Regions from separate parts of the Micromonospora sp. NPDC023814 genome, predicted to be linked through region 3. Evidence: riboswitches for the same ligand, from Rfam matches in the RefSeq annotation. Region 3 holds a riboswitch; each other region holds the start of a gene.
The links. Region 3 has a riboswitch for cyclic di-AMP ahead of AB0G14_RS07715 (C39 family peptidase). Riboswitches for the same ligand answer to the same signal wherever they lie in the genome.
Positions count from the first base shown of each region.

Region 1: linked by a shared signal. The riboswitch ahead of AB0G14_RS03650 (NlpC/P60 family protein) and the one ahead of AB0G14_RS07715 (C39 family peptidase) in region 3 are both predicted to bind cyclic di-AMP.
Region 2: linked by a shared signal. The riboswitch ahead of AB0G14_RS07240 (hypothetical protein) and the one ahead of AB0G14_RS07715 (C39 family peptidase) in region 3 are both predicted to bind cyclic di-AMP.
Region 4: linked by a shared signal. The riboswitch ahead of AB0G14_RS15810 (hypothetical protein) and the one ahead of AB0G14_RS07715 (C39 family peptidase) in region 3 are both predicted to bind cyclic di-AMP.

Region 1 is NZ_JBFAAF010000005.1:127-5,331, forward strand. It holds gene AB0G14_RS03645 (peptidoglycan recognition family protein) at 27-2,048, opposite strand; cyclic di-AMP (ydaO/yuaA leader) riboswitch at 2,287-2,423, shown strand; gene AB0G14_RS03650 (NlpC/P60 family protein) at 2,436-3,476, shown strand; gene dcd (dCTP deaminase) at 3,547-4,125, opposite strand; gene AB0G14_RS03660 (pyridoxamine 5'-phosphate oxidase family protein) at 4,204-4,755, shown strand; gene AB0G14_RS03665 (zinc metalloprotease) at 4,874-5,205, opposite strand, start outside.
Region 2 is NZ_JBFAAF010000009.1:96,261-101,465, reverse strand. It holds gene AB0G14_RS07265 (BON domain-containing protein) at 1-358, opposite strand, end outside; gene AB0G14_RS07260 (hypothetical protein) at 545-952, opposite strand; gene AB0G14_RS07255 (hypothetical protein) at 1,117-1,260, opposite strand; gene AB0G14_RS07250 (STAS domain-containing protein) at 1,591-1,953, shown strand; gene AB0G14_RS07245 (SRPBCC family protein) at 2,141-2,608, shown strand; gene AB0G14_RS07240 (hypothetical protein) at 2,715-3,776, opposite strand; cyclic di-AMP (ydaO/yuaA leader) riboswitch at 3,790-3,921, opposite strand; gene AB0G14_RS07235 (cation diffusion facilitator family transporter) at 4,075-4,992, opposite strand; gene AB0G14_RS07230 (AAA family ATPase) at 5,085-5,205, opposite strand, start outside.
Region 3 is NZ_JBFAAF010000010.1:58,908-64,112, reverse strand. It holds gene AB0G14_RS07730 (acyltransferase) at 1-358, shown strand, start outside; gene AB0G14_RS07725 (hypothetical protein) at 547-981, shown strand; gene AB0G14_RS07720 (hypothetical protein) at 1,201-1,959, shown strand; cyclic di-AMP (ydaO/yuaA leader) riboswitch at 2,247-2,389, shown strand; gene AB0G14_RS07715 (C39 family peptidase) at 2,610-3,446, shown strand; gene AB0G14_RS07710 (alpha/beta hydrolase) at 3,555-4,298, shown strand; gene AB0G14_RS07705 (CDP-glycerol glycerophosphotransferase family protein) at 4,318-5,205, opposite strand, start outside.
Region 4 is NZ_JBFAAF010000025.1:60,674-65,878, reverse strand. It holds gene AB0G14_RS15830 (metal-sensitive transcriptional regulator) at 113-415, shown strand; gene AB0G14_RS15825 (DUF305 domain-containing protein) at 470-1,099, opposite strand; gene AB0G14_RS15820 (hypothetical protein) at 1,177-1,749, opposite strand; gene AB0G14_RS15815 (YibE/F family protein) at 2,177-3,529, shown strand; cyclic di-AMP (ydaO/yuaA leader) riboswitch at 3,696-3,827, shown strand; gene AB0G14_RS15810 (hypothetical protein) at 3,831-4,850, shown strand; gene AB0G14_RS15805 (carbonic anhydrase) at 5,123-5,205, opposite strand, start outside.

The DNA of each region.
Region 1 (5,205 bases), on a different contig from region 3:
CTGCGCCAGTCCGGGCGAGCGGTGGGTCAGTTGGGCGCCCCCAGCGCGGAGGGCAGCACGTTCACGTCGTCCAGGTTGACGTACATGACCCGGTGGCCGAACTGGATCTGCACGTACCTGTTCTCGCCGCGGACCACCGTCCAGTCGCCCGGCGACGACCCGTCGAACGTGACGGCCCGGTAGTACTCGCCGGGGAGCACCGTGCCGACGGCGTACCGCTGGCCGGCCGAGAGGGTGTACTGGAGCGGGGAGATCGGCTGGTAGGGCACGCCGGCCGGGTAGGCGGCCTGCTCCGGGTACGCCCGGCCGTAGACCGGGATGGTGGCCTTGCCGGCCTTCGGGGTCACCACGAAGCCCACGGACCACTTCGCGGTCGGCTTCGAGGCGGGGTTGTGGAACCACGCCTTCTGGCCGAGGTACCAGATCGCGGTCCAGTCCCCCTGCACCTCGGCCAGCGCGTACGTCTGCCCGGCGGAGGCCCGGGCGCCGTGGTCGGAGATGTACATCGTGTTCGGGGTGCCGTCGGGCCGCAGCGCGATGTCGTTGACCAGCGGCGCGTCGTGGCTCGGCGCGCTGTGCAGGATCACCGCGGACGAGCCGCGCAGCGGGCAGGGAGCCACCGGCGGGGGCGGGTTCGGCACGCCGGGCGGCTGCCGGTTGCAGCCGGTGAACTGCGGCTGGTTGGTGGCGAAGTCCGGGTCGATCGTGACCAGCCCCGTGTGCGGCGTGCCGGTCGACGTGAACGGCGCCTTGAGCAGGTCGAAGTAGTGCGACCAGTCCCAGTACGGGCCCGGGTCCCAGTGCATGCCGCGCACGGTCGAGGCGACGGTGCCGGGGACGTTGTCGTGCCCGATGATGTGCTGCCGGTCCAGCGGGATGTTGTACCGCAGCGCCAGGTGGCGGACCAGCTTGGCGGAGGTGCGGTACATCGCCTCGGTGTACCAGGTGCCGTGCCCCGCGAAGCCCTCGTGCTCCAGGCCGATGGACTTGGCGTTCACGTACCAGTTGCCGGCGTGCCAGCCGACGTTCTTGGTCTTGATGTGCTGGGCGATGTGGCCGTCCACCGAGCGCAGGGTGTAGTGCCAGCCCACCCGCCTCGGGTCCTTGACCAGGTTGACGCTGGGGCCGAAGTAGCCCTCGGTGTCGTGGATGACGATGTACTCGATCTTCTGCTGGGCCGGCCGGTCGGCGAGGTCGTGGTTGCCGTAGTCCCCCACGGTCGGGCCGTACTGCACGTAGGGCGCCGGGATCCACTCGCAGGAGATCGTGTCGGGGCACTCCAGCCCGTCGGGCCGGGCGACCTTGCGCAGGCCCAGCCGGTCGAGCCAGGAGCGTTCCGGCTGCACCGCGCGGGCGGCGAGGGTGACCCGCTGCCCGTCGTCGGTCAGCCGGCTGTCGCCGGCGGCGATGGTGGCGTACACCTCGTTGGCGAAGGCCGCCGCGGCGTCGGTGCTGTCCGCGCCGGAGTAGCGGGCCACCGCGCCGTACCAGGCCGCCGGGTCCGTGTCGGCGCCGACCGGGGCGCCGATCTCCTTCTGGTACGCGGCCAGCAGCGCCGCGCCGCCACGGATGTTGGCCGTGACGTCCGTGCGCAGCGCCTCCTCGCTGGCGCCGGTCAGCCCGGCGGCGGCGTCGAGCGTCCGCAGCGAGGCTTCGGCGGGAGGCTGGGCGGCCGGCGGCTCGTGCGCCTCGGCCAGGGACGGGCGGGAGTCGTCGCCCCGCGGGTCCTCGGTGCCCTCGTCGTGGTGGGTGCCCCCGGGCAGCGCGGCGACGTACTCCGCGTCGGTGAGGTGCATCGGTCCGAAGCCGCCGCTGGTGCTCGGCGTTCCGGCGTTGGTGTCCCAGCGGGACTGCAGGTAGGAGACTCCGAGCAGGACGCTCTCCGGCACGCCGTACTCCGCAGCCGCGGCGGCGTACTGCTGCTGCCGGTCGGTCGTCGGCGCGGCGGCGGCGGTTCCGGCGGCGGTGAGCGGCGTCGCCGCCAGGGCGGCCGCCACGGCGGCGGCCAGCAGGACGCGTCTGCTCCTCGATGTCGCTGACAGGTGCATCAGACCCCCAGGTCGGACGGGCGAATGTGGGGCCACCTTCGCCCCGGTCGGCACCTCTGGTCAATACCTTTCCATCTATCACTTCGTAAGGAAGGAAATCTTCGTCGCCGGGGTTGCGGGCCTCCCCGGGCCGCGTGAATACGGTGTGTCACGGCGCGATGGGTTGCGGATCGATAACGACGGTCTCTACTCTGGTCATTCGTCGGCCGGCGACAGTCCGCCCATCCGGGGCGGTAACGGTCCGACACCGCCGAGTCGCTCCCGAGCGAGCCGGGGACCCAGGTACCCCGGGGTGAATCCGCAGCACCTGCGGTAGGGCGTCCCCTTCCCGCCCGAACCCGTCAGCTAACCCGGTAGGCGGTACGGGAAGAAGGAGTACGGAGCCCGGTGGCACACCATGCCCCGCGGCCACCGTCGACACGGTCGGCACCCGCCGGCCCGACGACGGCTGCGCCGCGCCCACGCTGGTACCGCTGCACCACCGCCCTCGCCGCCCTGGCCGCGTTCGCCGTCGTCCTGACCGGCGGCGCCACGGCGGCCCACGCCGAACCGACGGTCGCCGAGATCGAGCGCCAGATCGACGAGGACTGGAACAAGCTCGAACCGATCATCGAACGGCACAACGCCACCCGCCAGGACCTGGCCGCCAAGCGCAGGCAGGCCGACGCCCTCGCCAGGCAGATCGAGCCCTTGGAACGGCAGGTCGAGCAGGCGATGGAGGAGGTCAGCGCGCTGGCCGTCCGCGCCTACAAGGGCGAGAACGTCTCCGCCGTCAACGCCCTGCTGGGCAGCCGCTCGCCTGACCAGATGGTCGGCCAGCTCGAACTGCTCGACCGGTTCGCCCAGCACCAGCAGCAGGACGTGCGGCAGGTCGCCGAGCTGCGCGACCGGCTGGCCGAGAAGAAGGCCCCGCTCGACGAGATGGTCGTCCAACTCGGCCGGACGGAGGCCCAGCTCGCCGCGAAGAAGAAGCAGATCAACGCCGAGATCGACCGGCTGCAGAAGCTGCGGCTGCGGATCTACGGCAGCGGCGGCGGCGGTTCGCTGCGCCCCGCCCCCTGCCCGGCCAGCTATCCCGGTGGCGGGGCCGGCACCGCCGTCAAGTTCGCCTGCGCCCAGATCGGCAAGCCCTACGTCTGGGGCGCCGAGGGCCCGAACGCGTACGACTGCTCGGGCCTGATGCTCGCTGCCTGGGCGAAGGCCGGGGTCTCGCTGCCGCACAACGCCGCGCAGCAGCGCCGGGTCACCGCGACCATCACCCGCGGCGAGCTGCGCCCGGGAGACCTGGTCTTCTACTACAGCGACCTGCACCACGTCGGCATGTACGTCGGCGGGGGCTGGGTGGTGCACGCCTCCCGAGCCGGGGTGCCGGTCAAGATGAAGAAGGTCGACGACGGCCCGATCCACAGTTACGGCCGCCCCGGCTGAACCGCCTCGTCGCGTACGACGGAAAGGGCCCGCTCCGGCGCGCGGCGCGGAGCGGGCCCTTTCGTGGTCGTCAGCGGGTCGGCCAGGTGCGCCAGTGCTGCCAGGAGCGGCTCGGGGTCGGGCCGCGCTGCCCCTGGTAGCGCGAGCCGTAGACGGCCGAGCCGTACGGGTGCTCGGCCGGCGACGAGAGCCGGAAGATGCAGAGCTGACCGATCTTCATGCCCGGCCAGAGGGTGATGGGCAGGTTGGCCACGTTGGACAGCTCCAGCGTCACGTGGCCGGAGAAGCCCGGGTCGATGAAGCCCGCGGTGGAGTGGGTGAGCAGGCCGAGCCGTCCCAGGCTCGACTTGCCCTCCAGCCGCCCGGCGAGCTGGTCGCCGAGGGAGATCACCTCCAGCGTCGAGGCGAGCACGAACTCGCCCGGGTGCAGCACGAACGGCTCGCCCTCGGGCACCTCGACCATCGACGTCAGGTCGTCCTGCTGCATCGCCGGGTCGATGTGGGTGTAGAGATGGTTGTTGAAGACCCGGAAGAGCTTGTCCAGGCGTACGTCGATGCTGGACGGTTGCACCAGCGTGGGCTCGAACGGCTCCAGCGCGAGCGTGCCCGCCTTGATCTCGGAGACCAGGTCGCGGTCGGAGAGCAGCATCGCACCACCTTAGCGAGCGATGTGCGTGACCTGCGTGTCGGACTACCTGTTCGTACACGTGTTCGATAGAATGTCGGCATGGCTTCCTGGTCCGAATTCGCCGCCGACGAGCCCCGCCTCGCCGACGGGATCCGCTCCCTCATGCAGCAGTACGGGCCGGGCTTCGGCTACCTGGCCACCGTCCGCGCCGACGGCGGGCCCCGGGTCCATCCCGTCTCTCCGGTGATCACCGACGAGGGGCTCTTCTGCTTCGTGGTCGACTCGCCGAAGCGGCGTGACCTGGAACGCGACGGCCGCTACGCCCTGCACTCCTTCCCGCCGGAGGAGAGCGACGACGAGGCCTACGTCGCCGGCCACGCCCGGCCGGTCACCGACCCGGCCCGGGTGGCCCGGCTGGCCCGCAGCCACCGGGCCGCGCCGCAGGTCGACTGGCGGCTGTTCGAGTTCACCGTCGACGTGGCGATGCTCGCCCGTCGGGAGCCGGGCGTCGCAGGCGGTGCCGGCGAGGGGCACGGCCGGCCCGCCGTCCAGGTCTGGCTCGACCCCGGCGCGACCGCCGCCGGCGCCGCCCTGGTGCCCGAGACGCGGTCGGGGAGCGGCGGCAACCTCGCCGCCCGCCCGGCCGCCTGAGACGCGGTGCGGCGCCCCGGGCCGTCCCCGTCCGGGGCGCCGCACCGCCCCCCACCCCACCCCGAAGACGACGGTGCCGGCCCCGTCGAGCGGGGCCGGCACCGGTCGTGCGGGGGAACTACGCCGCGCGGTACGCGTTCCAGGCGGTCAGCATGCGGCTGGCCTGCCCGGCGGTGAACTGGTGCATGCAGGAGTCGTAGGTGTAGTCCATGAAGTTGGTGATCGGGTCGGCGCCCGGGGCGGTGCAGGTGTCCCGGCCGGTCGGGCACTGGAACGCCGGGGATGCCTCGGGCGCGGTGTCGCTGACGCTGTCACCCGAGCCGGAGCAGCCGCCCTGGAAGGTGTGGTAGAGGTTCAGCCAGTGGCCGACCTCGTGGGTGCCGGTGTCGCCCTGGTTGTAGTTGGTGGCCGTGCCGCCCGGCAGCGACTCGCTCAGCACGACGACGCCGT
Region 2 (5,205 bases), on a different contig from region 3:
CGTGCAGCGTCACCCAGCCCTGCGAGACCGTCACGTCGAGCTGCTCCAGCGGGACGAAGGCGTCCCACTCCAGCGCGTGCCCCGCCGCGGCGGCGATGTCCGGGTCGGCGCGTTCGGCGCCGGTGCCGATGCGTACCGCCAGGTCGTTGGCGACCGCCCGGACGCGGGCGACCCGGTGCGCCGCCCGTTCGGCGGCCCACTTCTTGGCGTAGCTGTCGACCCGACCGGTCAGCGTGACCACGCCCTCGGAGACGGTCACGCCGATCTCGTGCGGTCGCACCCGGGGTTCCCAGGTCAGCTCGTCGAGGACGGCGGACTGGATGTCCTGGTCGGTACGGGTGATCGTCTCGATGGCCATCTGTCACTCCTCACGGGATAGCTGCCTGTGCACACGGACCCGCCGGGACCGATCCTGGCGTGGGCGGGGGTGAGCGGCCCTCACCCGACCCGGGTGGCTGTGCCCTGCCCGGGAGGTACGGCGCGGGCCCCGGCCGACCCTCAGGGGGCGACCGGGGCCCGCGGTGTGCCCGTAGGTCGGGGCGGGTCAGCCGTCGAGGCCGACGGGGGAGTTGGGACGGTCCACGTCGACGAACTCGATGTCGTCCGCCGCCCGGTCGTCCCGGCTGCCGGCGGCTCGCGCGGCGGTGCCGGCGGCCCAGCCGATCGCCGCGCCGACCAGCGCGGCGCCGATCAACAGCGTCCAGGGCAGCGTGGGGCGGCGGCCGGCGAGCGCGTCGAAGGCCAGGGTGGCCCGGCGGCGCGCCTCGTCCGCCGCGGAGCCCACCAGGTCGCCGGCCTCGTCGGTGAGGCCGGAGCCGCCGCGGCGGGCCGACCGGGCGGTGTCGCGGACACTGTCGCCCGCGGAGCTGACCGCCGAGACCAGGTTCTGCCACGCCTGGTCCGCGATCCGCTCGGGCTTGCTGCGGCGATCCAGCAGATTGGTACCGAACATGGTGGGTTACCTCCTCGGGCCGAAGCCGGCGGCCACTTCGGACTTCGACGTCTCACCGGCGCGTCATGGCTCGCTCGTTCCGCCTGTGCCCAACCGGGCACCTCCGCAAACCCTCGCCGGACGCGGGGCGAGCCCGGTCACCGGGCTGGGGCCCTCGCCGTGCGTCAGCGGAGCGTGACCACCGCGATCACGCCGCGCGCGAAGTCGTCGTCATCGTCGTCGTCATCGTCGCCGCCGCCGAAGCCGCAGGCCAGCACGAGGGCCAGCAACGCGCCGACGCCGGCCAGCGCGGCAAGTCTCCTGATCATCGATCGTCCTTCCGTCGTGGTTCCCGCTCTCCGGGCCGATGCTAGGCAGGATGGGCAACCCGCGGGCGGGAGCGGGGCCGGCCACGCCAGGAAGTTCGGGTGCCGGGCGGTGCCGGCGGGAGACGGCTACCCTGGGTCGGCGACGCGTCAGCGGCAGCTGATCGTTGGGTGAACAAGAAGTGAAAAGTCCGGACAAGGGCGACTTGGTGCGCCCTCATCCGCGAATTGCTCATCCCGAGGGGTGGCGACCGAGGCCGTCGGAGGAATACTCTCGGTCGCGGCCCGCGTACTGATGAGGCGCCCGTCGGACGGGCGAGTGGAGGTGCTCGCGTGAGCCTGTCGATCGTGAAGTCGGTTATGCCCGGTGGTGTCATCGAGATCGCCCCCCGGGGCGAGATCGACGTCGACACCGCATACGAGGTGCGCGAGGCGATCGCCGAGGTCCTGGCCAAGGGGCGCCCCAGCCGGATCGAGCTCAACATGAGGCTCGTCACCTTCATCGACTCCGTCGGTATCAGCGCGATGGTCGCCGGCTTCCAGACCGCCGAGGTGAGCGGCGTCAAGCTCGTCGTCACCGAGCCGAGCCGGTTCGTGCACCGGCAGCTCTGGGTGACCGGCCTGCTCGGCCTCTTCGGCGCCCCTGAGCCCTACTACGCCGGCGTGCCCGCCCCCGAGGTCCTCCCCGGCGCCTGACCCGCCGGCAGGGGTCCCGCCGGTGCCCCGTTGGCGTCAGTCGTCGCCGCGGCCCGACAGGTCGATGTCGGACGCCTCGGTGACGCGCGCGGATCGCACGGCCGGCATCCGCGCGCGGAGCGGCGCGCCGTTGCCAGCGCGCCGCCGGTGCGCGACGATCGGGCGACGGCGACGGTGGGGAGACGGCGTGCTCAGGCGGGATTCCTTCAGCTACACCGTCCAGGCGCGCTGCTCGCTCGCCGACGCCGCGGGGTTGCTCGCGGACCCGGCCCGGCAGCAGGACCTGCACCCGCTGATCGTCCGGGTCCGCCGGGTGTCGCCCCGTCGCGGCGCGCGGGCCAGCTACCTCATCACCGACCGGCTGGCCGTCGGGCCGCTGCGCCTGCCGGTCACCTACCGGGCCGACGTCCTGGTCGACGGGCCGGACGAGATCGTCACCGTGGCGCGGCAGTGGCCGGCCACCACGGTGCGCAACCGGACCCGACTGCGGGCCGAGCCGGACGGCGTGGTCCGGATCGACGTCGAGATCACCCTCACCGCGCCGGTCCCGCTCTTCGGCTACGCCTTCCGCCAGGCGCGCGCCGCCCACCTGGGGCTGGCGGCCCGGCTCGGCGTCGCCCTGGGCGGGCACCCGCCGGAGTCACCGCCCGCCTGAGCCGGGCATCGACGACGCCGCCACCTCCCCGGCCGACGGCCGGGGAGGTGGCGGCGGGAAGGCGGTCGCCCCGGTGACCCGCGAGCGGGTCACCGGGGCCGGGGCGTCAGTAGACCGACAGGTGCACGTGGTTGGTGTGGTCGCTGGACGGGTCGCCGTTGGCGCCGCTGTACGACTTCCATCCGCTGCTGGGCAGCCAGATCTGCCTGTACCAGATCACGTAGAGCACGGCGAGCCGGTCGGCGTTCTTGACGAAGTACGCCGCCAGGTTGTTGCCGTACGTCCTGTCGCCGCCGGTGGCGTCGCCCCCGAACCCGCCCTTCTGGGCCGCGAAGTCGCAGGCGCGACCCTTGGGGTGCTCCCCGGAGCCGCCGGGGCGGTAGCAGGAGACGTAGCGGGTGAAGCCGGCCGCCTTGGCCTGGTTGAGCGCGTGCAGGGTGCGCGGGGTGATGCAGCCGTTGGCGGGGGTGGGGTCGTTGACGCTGCACGACTCGGACGGCCAGGACCCGTCGGAGTTGCGCGGCGCCGGCTTCGCCGTCGCGGTGGAGCTGCCGCCCGGCCCGCCGCCGCTTGACTGCGACCGGTTGGCCACCGTCAGCGCCCGTTCCGCCTGGTCCTTGCGCTTGGCCATCAGCGTGACCTGCTTGCGCTGCTCCCGGATCTCGCCGTCCAGGGCGAGCTTGGTGCGGGCGGCCTGGTCGCGGGTCTCCTGGAGCTCGCGGAGCGCCCGGTCCTCGTTGGCGGCCACCGCGTCGAGGGCGGCGGCCCGGTCCATGAAGCCGTCCGGCGAGCCGCTGTTGAGCAGGGCGGACGCCACCCCCAGCCGGCCGGTCCGGTAGGCCACCCCGGCGATCTCGCCGACCTTGCTGCTCCGCTCGGTCAGCTCGCTCTCGGTCGTCTTGAGCTGCGCGGCGAGCTGCTGCTGCCGCTTGACCGACGTGTCCAGCGCCCGCTTGGCGTCCAGGTAGCCCTTGCTGGCGGCTTCGAGCTGGGCCCGCAGGGCGGGCGTGCCGCCCTCCTCGTCCTGGCCGGGGGCCGCGGCGAGCAGGCCGGCCCGGGAGGCGGCCGCTGCGGGGGTGGTGGTGACCGGGGCGACCGCGGCGCCGAGGGCGAGCGTCACGGCGATCAGGGCCGCCAACCGGGCGGCGCGTCGTCGTACAGGTGCCATCACTGGCATACACGTGTCCTTCCGTCAGCCGCCGACCGGGTTAGCTGACGGGTTCGGGACGGAAGATCCCTACCGCTGACGCGGATGCACCCCACGAACATGGTTCCCCGGTTCGCCCCGCCGGGCGATTAGGCGGCGGCCACCGCCGGCACCGGTGGGTGCCGCCTGGCGGAGGCCGGAACCGAGCCTACCGGTGCCGGTGTGACTGGTGCAGCACGGGTGACTGAGGGTGCCTGTCTGCTTACCGTCAAATCCGGCATAAGTCAACAATACTCTCCCAGATTTAAGGCTGTGCTCATTACCACTCAACCGACCCGCAGGCCCCGGGAGACGCCCCCGGCTCGATCTGCAACGTCGCGTGCTCGATCTGGAAGTCCTCGTGCAGGGCCGTCCGGGCCGCGGTGAGCACCGCGCCGACCTCCGCGCCCGGCTTCATGGTCAGGTGCGCCGAGGCCACCTCCATCCCGGAGGTCAGCGTCCAGACGTGCAGGTCGTGTACCTCGGCCACGCCGGGCACGGCGGCCAGCCGGTCGTGCACCCTGGTGACCTCGAGGTGCTCCGGCGCGGCCTGCACCAGGATGCGCAGCGCGGCGCGCCCGAGTCGCCAGGTGCGGGGCAGGATGAACAGCCCGATCGCCACCGCGACCAGCGGGTCCGCCCACCACCAGTCGGTGACGGCGATCAGCAGGGCCGCGCCGATCACGCCGAGTGAGCCCAGCAGGTCGCCCAGCACCTCCAGGTACGCGCCCTGCATGTTGATGCTCTCCTTCGCCCCGGACCGCAGGAGGGCGAAGGCGGCCACGTTGGCGAGCAGGCCGAGCACGGCGACCGCGAGCATCGGGCCGGCGAGCACCTCCGGCGGGTCGCCGAACCGGCGTACGGCCTCGACGACCACGTAGACCGCGACGCCGGAGAGCAGCACGGCGTTGGCCAGGGCGGCCAGCACCTCCAGCCGGTAGAGGCCGAAGGTGCGCTGCGGGTCCGCGCCGGCGCGGCGGGTCGCGGTGATCGCCGCGAGCGCCATGCCGATGCCGAGCACGTCGGTGAACATGTGCCCGGCGTCGCTCAGCAGGGCCAGTGAGCCGGTGCGGAAGGCGGCCAGCGCCTCCACCACCATCAGGGCGCCGAGCAGCGCGAACGCCGCCCAGAGGCGGCCCCGGTGGCGGTGCGCGGCATTCGCGACCGACCCGTGGTGGTGGTCATGACCTGCACCCACGCGCCCACCTTCCGTCACCCGTCCGGACCCGGTTCAATCTATGCTCACATCGCAATATGTGCAAGTGACTGCCCGGCGGCGGCCGGGACGACTCAGCCGGTCGGGTCGACGGTGGTCAGCCGCTGGGTGGCCCGCGACAGCGCGACGTAGAGCGTCCGTACGCCCGAACCCGGGTCGGCCCGGATCTCGCCCGGGGCGACCAGGACCACGCCG
Region 3 (5,205 bases):
CTTCTACCTGGTGCACGTGCTGGTGATGGTGACCGTGCTCCGGCTCACCAGCGACTGGGGCGTCGGCTACCGCGGCTGGTGGGGGCTGGCCGCGGTGCTCGGTTTCCTGCTGGTCAACCTGGCCCTCGCCGGAGCGTTGCACCGCTTCGTCGAGACGCCGATGATGCGGCTGCTCGGCCCGCGCCGCCCGGCCCGGGCGCTGCCGCCGGTCGAGGGTGTGGCCGCCCCGCGGCAGCGGCCGCCGGGGGAGCGGGGGCGCGTCGTGCCGCGCCCCCGGCATGCCGAGCCGGAGGCGGACCATCGACCGGCGTACGCCGAGCCCCGTGCGACGGCCGGCCGGCCGCTCCCCCGGGCGTAGGACGACCGCGTCCATTGACGCAGGTCGACCAACCGGAGTAGCCGGACTACCCGTCCACCCTGGTCCGTGCGGTCCGGGGTGGGCGGCCGGACGCGCAGAGCATCGGGCCGGAGGGCCGCCGAGACCGCCGCACACGGGACACGCCCGGCGGCGATGCGGACCGGCGGCATCGGCGGTAGCGTGGTCGCGTGCTTCCCGTCGCGCTCACCTGTCCCCTGTGGTGGGTGGCGCGGTGGGCCGCGCGGCTGCTGACCGGCCTCGCCGTCGCGGTCGCGTTCGCCGTCGGCGCCGGGGCCCTCCCCGCTGCCCCGGCCCAGGCCGGAGTGCCCTCGACCGACACCTGGGTGCCCCCGGCTGACGCCTGGGCGCCCCCGGCCCCGGCACTCCCCGTCACGATGGCACCCGCCGACCCGCCCGTGGCCGTCGCCGACCACCGCGTCGTCGCCGACGGTGCCGACCCCGACCGGGCCGCCGCCGTCGACCGGGCCGCCACCGGCCCCGGCCACCCCGCCGCTTTGGCCGACCCGGGCGCAGCCGCCGGGGCCGTCACCGTCGGCCCGGCCCCCGCGCCGGTCGGGCGCACCCCGGTGACGGCCGGCCCCCGGGGCCCGCCGCACGTTTGATCCGCACCACCCCGCGGGGCCCGCGCGCCCCGCGACCGCGCCCGCCGCACGGCGTAGGAAGGGCCCCTTTCGCCACCGCAGGCGTTGACAAGGGTGCCCGTCCTCCGCTCTCCACCACCCGCGCCACATCCCGGCGGCGGGACGTGGCACCGCCGAGCCCCGCCACCCGGGCGCCGCGTGCGCCCCGCTGCCGCACTCGCTCCCCGTGAGGTGCCGACCATGGAGACCGTCGTCTACCAGTTCCTGATCGAGGTGCCGCGGGCCGCCGCCATCTGGTCCGCCCTGCTCCTGCTGGCCCTGACCGTGCTCGCCGTGCTGGTCGCCCACCCCGAGCGGGTCCGTCCCGCCGACGAGCCGGTCGCCCCGCCCGCGGTCGACCCCGTGGCGGAGGCGGCCGACCTGCGCCGCTACGCCGAGGAGGTGGCCGTCGCGGCGGGCCGGGCCGCCCACGCCGCCCGACGGTGGCGGGCCGACTGGCTCGCCGCCCAGGAGGAGGCCGACCGGGCCTGGCGGGCGTACGACGAGGCGGAGACCGCCGCCCGCCGCTTCACCGGCGCCGCCGCCCTGCCCGCCCCGCGCACCCCGCGCACGCCCGCCGAGTACGCCGCCCGCGAGCGCTGGCTGCACCACGCGGCGGTGGCGGCCCACTGGCGCGGCGACCTCTCCACCCGCCAACTCCGCGAGGTGTTCGGCCGCCGGGCCGGCTGGGATCCCCGCCGGCACCCGGTCGAGCAGGAGATCGCGCTGGCCCGGGCGGTACGCGACGCGAAGCGGGCCGACCACCGGGCCGCCGCCGAGCGGGAACGGTCGGCGTGGCGGGACGCCGACCTGGCCGCCGAGGCGGCGCGGGCCCTGGCCGGGGAGGCGTACGCCGCAGCGGTCCGGCTCCGGCCGGGCCGGCTCCCGGCGGCCCGGCCCGTGTCCGCCGGGCGCCGGCCCGCGCTCGCCGCGCGCTGGCGGCCCGCGCGGGTGGGCTGAACCGCCGGGCAATTTCGTGACGCCGGTCATAGCGGTGCCGAACCGGTCATCCGGCGCGGCCCGGCCGATTCCCGCCGGCGATTCCGCGCCGATGTCCGCCGCTCGTCCGGTTGTCGACGCAAGGTGCGTCGGGAAACGGTCGTCCCATTGAGTCGCGTCAGTGTCGAACTGACCGCAAAAAAAGTCTCTCGATCAAGGTTTAAGCAGGTGGGAGCGGGTTGGCAGGGCGCGGGCCGACCAGTAGTGTCGGCCCGTCCGGTGCGGTACCCGATCGCAAGAGGCGACGCCGCGCCGACCCGCCTAATCGTGAACAGGCGAGCCGGGGACCCAGTGCAACATCGGGGTGAATCCGCGGGCCACGGCCCCGCGGTAGGGCGTTCTTCCCGCCCGAATCCGTCAGCTAACCCGGTCGGCGGCGTCGGAAGGAGTTCCATCCTCGTGCAGCACCCACCCGCCCCCCGGTCGTTCCGGCGCCTCCACGGCGCCGCGGTGCCCGCGCTCGCCCGGCCGCACGCCGCGAGCTGACTCACCGGTCACCGCCCGTCGCCCGGCATTCCGGGCGCATCCCCTGAGTGGTCCACCACCGCCGGACGCCGTCCGCGCGGTCGGTCCCCCCTGCGCGGACCGGCGGCCGCTCACCCCCCGAGCCCGTGGAGGAAACCGTGAAGCACCACCTCAAGCGACAGCTCCGTCGCCTCACGTCCGAGCGTCCGTACCAGGTGGCCGCCGCGTCGGCCGCGGCGCTCGTGCTCGCGTCGGGCACCGGCGCGCTGCTGGCCGGCACCGACGAGGCACCCGCCGCCGCACAGGCCCCGGTGGCCGTGAGCGAGCTGCGGGACGGCAGCGTCGCCTCGCGTGGCGACGCCCGCATCGCGACCGCCCCGTCGGCCGGCGCCCCGGCCGCGTCCAGCGCCGCTCCGTCGGCCAGCGCCACCAGCGCCGCCCCGAACCCGGACCTGACCCGCAAGCCGGAGCCGCCGAAGTCCAAGTCCCTGGACTACGACTACCAGGCCCAGACCACCTTCTACAACTGCGGTCCGGCCGCCGTCCGGCACGCCCTCAGCGCCGCCGGCATCGCGCGCAGCCAGGACGCCCTCGGCGCCCAGCTGGGCACCGACGAGATGGGCACCGACTCGGCCGAGGACACCACCCGGGTGCTGAACGCGACGGTGAAGGGTGACCCGTACCGGACCCGGATGATCCCGGGCGGTGCCGCGACCCCGGCGCAGATGGACCAGCTCCAGGCCGACGTGGTCGCCGCCATCACGGACGGGCGGGGCGTCGTGGTCAACGTCGCCGGCAGCGCCACGGACACCGACGGCGGCTGGCACTCCTTCCCCGGCGGCCACTACATCGCCGTCGTGGGCTACCAGGACGAGGGCCGGCTGGTGAAGATCGCCGACTCGGCGAACCCGGCGACCGCGTCGTACTGGATGTCCACCATCGCCCTGGCGAACTGGGCCGCCACCCGCGGCTACTCCGCCTGACAAAGACACCCGTCGGGCGTCGGCTCCCCACCCCGGGAGCCGGCGCCCGATGTCGTCTCCGGGTCACGGCCCTCGCCGGGGCGTACGGCGGGTGGCACACTGCGGCCTATGGTCGACGAATCGGGTGACCGGGACGGCCGGCGCGTCCTGCTGCTGTTGCACGGCATGGGCGCGACCGGGGACGTGTGGCTGCCCTGGGCGCCGCTGCTGGAGCGCCGGTGGACGGGGCGGTGGCTGGCGCCGGACCTCGCCGGCCACGGCTGGTCGCCGCCGCTGTCGGCGTACTCGTTCGCCGGGCTGGCCGACCGGATCGCCGCGGGGCTCGCGGCGGGGGACCGGCTCGTCGTGCTGGGGCACTCCCTCGGCGGCGTGGTCGGGCTGGCGCTGGCCGCCCGCCGCGCCGGGCTGCCGGTCGACGCCGTGGTCGGGCTCGGCATCAAGGCCGTCTGGTCCCCGGCCGAGCTGGCGAAGGCCGGGGAGCTGGCCGCCCGGCCGGTGACCTGGTTCGCCAGCCGGGACGAGGCGGCCCGCCGGTACCTGCGGGTGGCCGGCCTGACCGGGCTCTTCGCGCCGGACCACCCCGTGGTCGAGGCCGGGCTGCGGCAGGTCGACGGCCGCTGGCGGCTGGCGATGGACCCCGCCGCGTTCGGGGTGGGGGAGCCGGACCTGCCGACCCTGCTGGCGGCGACGGACGTGCCGGTGCTGCTGGCCCGCGGCGAGCACGACCCCATGGTCACCGACGCCCAGCTCAAGGAGCTGGGCGTGCCGGTCGCCACCCTGCCCGGCCTGGGCCACAACGCCCACGTCGAGGCCCCCGAGGCCGTCCTGGAGCTGGTCGACCCGTACCGCTGACCCGCGAGGTGCCGGCCGGTCAGGTGGTGGCGGAGAGGGTCGCCTCGTCCGGCTCGACCGGCAGGCCGGTCCCGCCAACGGCGCGCGGCGTCGGCGGGTTCCAGTCCGCGTCGAGCTGCCGCCGCGCGGCGTCCAGGAACGCCTCGGCGTACGACTCGGCCGGGAAGTCGCCCAGGTAGCGGCTCCGGGTGGCCCAGCGGGCGGCGGCGAGCGGGTCGGTGTCGAGCAGCGCGGCCAGCACCTCGTCCACGTTGGACATGTCGCGGCGCAGCACGTAGCCCGAGCCGGCCAGCGGGAACCGCTCGGCGAACCGGTCGCCCTCGTCGCCCATGTCGGTGACCGCGTACGGCTTGCCGGAGTAGAGGTAGTCGGAGATCACCCCGGACACGTCGGAGACCAGCGCGTCCGAGCGGTTCACGCACTCCGTCAGGGTCAGCTCGCGGGTGGCGGCGGCGCCGAAGACGTGCTGCCGGCCACTCCGGGCCCGGTCCGCGGCCAGCAGCTCCGTGAGCCGGCCCAACTGCCGCGCCGAGGCCGGGTTCTGCGAGGTGTACGGGTGGGCCCGCAGGATCACCGTCGCGCCCCGCGCCAGCAGCCCGCGCAGCAGCGCCTCGGCCACCGGCAGGGAGCAGTAGTTGGCGTCCGCGTGGTGGCCCGTCCAGGTCGGCGTGTAGAGCACCGTGGGGTTCGGCAGGCCGCGCACCGGCTCCGGCCGGACCTCGATCGACTCGACCTGCGGCCGGCCGACCACCACGAACTTCTCCGCCGGGATGTCCACGCCCGCGCGGGCGTACCGGTCGACGGCGGCCTGACCGGCGACGAAGATCCGGTCGAAGATGGCGGAGACCGGGTTGGCGCTGGGCGCCTTGTCGCTGTCGCCGTGGTGCAGCTGGACGTGGGTGAGCTG
Region 4 (5,205 bases), on a different contig from region 3:
CAGGGGTAATGAGGAGGCGGACGGATGCCTGCTCTGCGCACCGATACCCGGTGGGGGTATCGGTCATGGACGACAGTACCATACCCCCGAGGGGTACGCTATCCTGGATCGCATGACCACACCGACGCCCGCCCCGACCAGGGGCTACACCGCCAGCAAGGACCAGTTGCTCGCGCGGCTGCGCCGCGTCGAGGGGCAGGTCCGCGGCATCGAGAAGATGGTCGACGACGACCGCTACTGCATTGACGTGCTCACGCAGATCTCCGCGATCCAGGCCGCCCTGGACAAGGTCGCCCTCGGCCTGCTCGACGGGCACGCCCGGCACTGCATGCACGAAGGGGCGGCCGAGGGCCGGGCCGACGAGATGGCCACCGAGATGATGGCCGCCGTCGGCCGCCTCATGAAGCGCGGCTGACCCGGCCGGCGGTGCCCCGGCGCTCGCACGGTGCGAGCGCCGGGGCGGCCCGGGTCAGAGCCGGCCGAGGATCTTCTCCATCGTGTCGATCTCGGCCTGCTGGGTGGTGACGATCTGCTGGGCCAGGGCCTTGGCCTCCGCGTTCACGCCCCGGGCCAGCTCGTCCCGGGCCATGGTGACGGCGCCCTCGTGGTGAGCGATCATCATGGTCAGGAACTGCCGGTCGAACTCCCGCCCGGAGGCCGCCGCCAGCTTCTGCATGTCGGCGTCGGACATCATGCCGGGCATGCCGTGGTCCATGTGCGGCGTCTCGGCGCCGGGCGACGGCACCGGCCGCCCCCAGGCCGACAACCAGCCGCTCATGGTGGCGATCTCGGGCGCCTGGGCGGCCTTGATCTCCCCGGCGAGCCGCTTGACCTCCGGGTCCGCCGCCCGCGTGGCGGCCAGCTCCGCCATCTCCACCGCCTGCCGGTGGTGCGGAATCATCATCTGGGCGAACATCGCGTCGGCGTCGCCGAAGGCGGCCGCGCCGGACGCGGTGGCCGCCGGCCCGCTGGTGGCGGGCGTGCCGTGCCCCGCGCCCGGGGACGAGTGCCCGTCGCCGCCGCAGGCGGTCAGGACGAGGGCGGCGGTGACGGTGGCGCCGGCCAGGGCGGCACGGCACGCAATGGTACGAGTGGTCACGTCTGGGCCTTTCGGTGTCAAAACGTACGCAGCAGGACGGGGACGCGGACCGGCCGACCGGGCCGCGCCGGGGCGTCCTATCTGCGCAGCACCGAGACTGTGGCGAGCCGCAGGCCGACCGGCCGGGACGGCGGAGCACGGGGCGACCGGGCCGGCCCGCCCGACCCCTGGCCCGCCAGGCCGGCGGCCGGTACGCCGGCCAGCAGCAGCACGGCGAGCAGCAGCGGAGCGGCGAGCGCGCCCAGCACCGCCAGGCACACGCCCCACCAGGGCAGCTCGCCGCCCGGCCCGCCGGACGGGAGGAACCGCTCGTGCGGGCAGTCGCCCGAGCAGCCCACGACGCCGGACAGCGCCGCCGGGACGACGTACGCGATGGCGGGGACCTGACCGAGCGGCGCGGCGGCGTCGTGACGGGGCAGCGCGGCGGGGACCTGACCGAACGGCGCGGCGGTGTCGTGACGGGGCAGCGCCTGCGACGCGCCGTCGTGCGCACCGGCCGCGGCGACGGCGTGCGCGGAAACCTCGGCGGAATGGCCCACGGCGTGCGAGCCGTGGCCGAGGGTGTGCATCGCGGCCAGGCCGAACAGCGTGCCGACGAGCAGCAGCAGCCGGGCCCATCGCCCCGCCGTCACCGTCGCCGCCGCCCGCACACCGACCACGGTAGTCCCCGGGGCCGGTGCGGCTGGGGGCCACCGGCACAGTCGACGGCGAATCCGCCCCGGACGAGACCGCGGTGTCGGCCACCACGGGACGGTCGACCGGCGGCACCCGGCAGTGACATGGTGGTGACCGACGGTTGCCGGACGGGCGGCCCGCAGCCGACACCAGCCCTCACAACCTGCGACCGGATGTCGGGATGGCTACCATTCGGCCGGTGGCCCTCCGCACTCCGCGCCGCCCGCACCGTCGCCCCGACCGGGCGGCGGTACCGAACGACCGCGACGGGCCGGGCCGGGCCGTCGCGGTGCGCGACCGGCCCGCCACCCCAGGGCGATCCGTTGCGGCGGTCACCCGGGCACGCCGAACCGACCGGCCTGCCGGCACGTACCCCGCCCTGGATTCGTTGGGAGACACTCGATGGGCGCCGACCACACCCGTCCCGCACCGTCCGCCCCGCCGAGGGTGCGACGGATCCTCGTCGCGACGGTGGTGCCCCTGTTCGTCGCCACCCTGATCGCGGCCCTGCTGCTCTGGCCGTGGGACGCCCCGGACGCCGCGCCCGGCACCGATCCGCCCCGCCACCACGGCACGGTGACCCGGGTGGTGACGGAGCCGTGCCCGCCCACCCCGGAGGCGCCGGAGGGCGCCCCGGGCGCCGCGGAGGGCCCCTGCGGCACGGTGACCGTACGCGTCGACGACGGCCCCGACGCCGGCCAGCAGGTGGAGACGCCCGTACCGGCAGGGCCGGGGGCGCCGACGGTCGCGGTCGGCGACGAGATCATCCTGGTCCAGCTCACCGATCCCGCCGACCCCTCGGCGAGCGCCTACAACATCGCCGAGCACCAGCGCGGCAAGCCGCTGCTCTGGCTGGTGGTGCTGTTCGCCGCCGCGATCGTCGCGTTCGGGCGGTGGCGGGGGCTCGCGGCGCTGGCCGGCCTGGCGGCGAGCTTCGCCATCCTGCTGACCTTCGTGCTGCCCGGCATCAGCGCCGGCAGCCCACCGCTGCTGGTCGCGGTCGTCGGCGCGGCACTGATCATGTTCGTGGTGCTCTACCTGACGCACGGGGTGACCGCGCAGACCTCGGTCGCCGTCCTCGGCACGCTGGGCAGCCTGGTGCTGACCGGCGTGCTCGGCACGATCGCCACCGCGGCGACCCACCTGACCGGGTTCGGCACCGAGGACGCCACCACGCTGTCGATGTTCCAGGCCGACGTCGACCTGCACGGCCTGCTGCTCGCCGGGATCATCATCGGCTCGCTCGGCGTGCTCGACGACGTCACCGTGACGCAGGCCGCGACGGTCACCGAGCTGGCGCACGCCAACCCGGGGCTGTCCCGGATGCAGCTGTACCGGGCGGCCACCCGGGTCGGCCGCGCGCACATCGCCTCGACGGTGAACACCATCGTGCTGGCGTACGCCGGGGCCTCGCTGCCGGTGCTGCTCCTGCTGACCGCCGACTCCCGGGCGGTGAGCCAGATCCTGACCAGCGAGTTCCTGGCCCAGGAGATCGTCCGCAGCGCGGTCGCCACCCTGGGCCTGATCGCCGCCGTGCCGCTGACCACCGGGCTCGCGGCCGTGGTGACCACGGCCGGCCGGCGCGGCGACGAGTCAGCCGACCGCGGCGCACCCCCGACCCCGCCGGCCCCCCGGCCGGCAGCCGACCGGTCCGAGGCGCTGGAGGCCCTCAGCGGGCCGCGCGCCGGAAACACCCCCTCCGCCGCCCCCGCCGGGTGGCCCGACCGAAACGGGAGCACGGACACCGCATGGTGAAACTCCTCAGCGTGACCGATCAGGACGTCCCGCCTGATAAACGCGTCACTGGTCACCCTCCGCCGTTACGAAATAACGCATTTAGTCGGCTTAGGGACGTAGATCCCCGGGAGGGCTCTCGGGTAACCTCGCTGCCGGTCACCGCCGAAGGCGCGCAGCGGCGCCTGCGGTGCCGCCGCCCAATCGCCGCCAGGCGAGCCGGGGACCCAGGTACGTGGGGTGAATCCGCGACAGCGGTAGGGGCCACTTCCGCCCCGAACCCGTCAGCTAACCCGGTCGGCGGTCGACGGAAGGGAAAACTGTGACGGCACCCCTACGCCGCTGGTTGACACCTGTGGTGGCCGTGATCGCCGCCCTGGCCGTCTTCGCCGGGCCCCTCCCGGCGGCGGCCGCACCCACCCCCCCGGCCCAACCCTCCGGCCACGGGGACGACGAGCCCAAGCTGCTGAACGACCTGATCGAGACGCGGAACCGCAGCTACGTCCAGGCCAAGGCGAAGCTCGCGAAGTCGAAGAAGCGCCAACTGGAACTGGCCCTGGAGGTCGACCGGGCGCAGGCCGACCTGGCAGCGCTGGCCCCGCAGGTGAGCCAGATCGCCGCCCAGTCCTACCGGACCGGGCGGATCGGCGCGGTGTCGATGCTGTTGGACACCGCCAGCCCCGACTCGTTCGTCAAGCGCGCCGCCGCCCTCGACGAGCTGAACCTGGTCAACGCCAAGAAGCTCGCCGAGGTGAACGCGGTCAAGAACCGCGCCGAGCAGGCCAAGCTGGCGCTCGACGCCGAGGTCCGCGAGCAGCAGAAGCTGACCAACGAGATGGCCCGCGGCAAGCGCGAGGCGGAGAAGGCGCTCGCCCTGGTCGGCGGCAGGGGGCTGACCGGCGGCAAGGTGGTCGCCACCTCGCCGGTGGCCCGGATGGCACCGGGTCGTACTGCCGACGGCGACTGGAAGCCCCTGTCCTGCACCGAGAACGACCCCACCACCTCCGGCTGCATCACCGCGCGCACCCTGCACATGTACAAGGAGGTCAAGCGGGCCGGCTTCAACCGCTTCGTCGGCTGTTACCGCTCCGGCGGGCCGTACGAGCATCCGAAGGGCCGGGCCTGCGACTGGTCGCTGCAGAGGAGCGGCTTCTCCCCCTGGCACAACGACGACACCTACATGTACGGCAACAACCTGACCGCGTTCCTGGTCCGCAACGCCGACCGGCTCGGCATCTACTACGTGATCTGGAACCGGCAGATCTGGTTCCCGGCGACCGGCTGGAAGTCCTACAGCGGCCCGTCGAACCATACGGACCACGTGCACGTGTCCCTGCTCTGACGCAGCCAACGACAGGGCCGCCCCGCGTCTGCGGGGCGGCCCTGTCGGCGTCTCTAGACCCTGTCGGCAGCTGTAGCCCTCTCGGACGCTGTCGGCGTCTCTGCGACCCGCTCCGGCGTCGCGCGGCCCGGTCCGGACGGGCTGTGGGCCCTGTCGGCGCTTCGGCGCTCTCGGCGCTTCTGGGACCCGTGGGCGGTTGAGGCCCACTCGGCGTCCGTCGGCTCCCGTCGACGGGCGTCGGCGTCCCGAGCCGGGCCGAGCGAAGGAACGGGTCAGGCGAGGGCGGCACTGACGGCAGGCTGCGCCCCGTCGACCGCGCCCGGCCCGTTGGCCACCTCGGCGCCCCCCCGCGCCT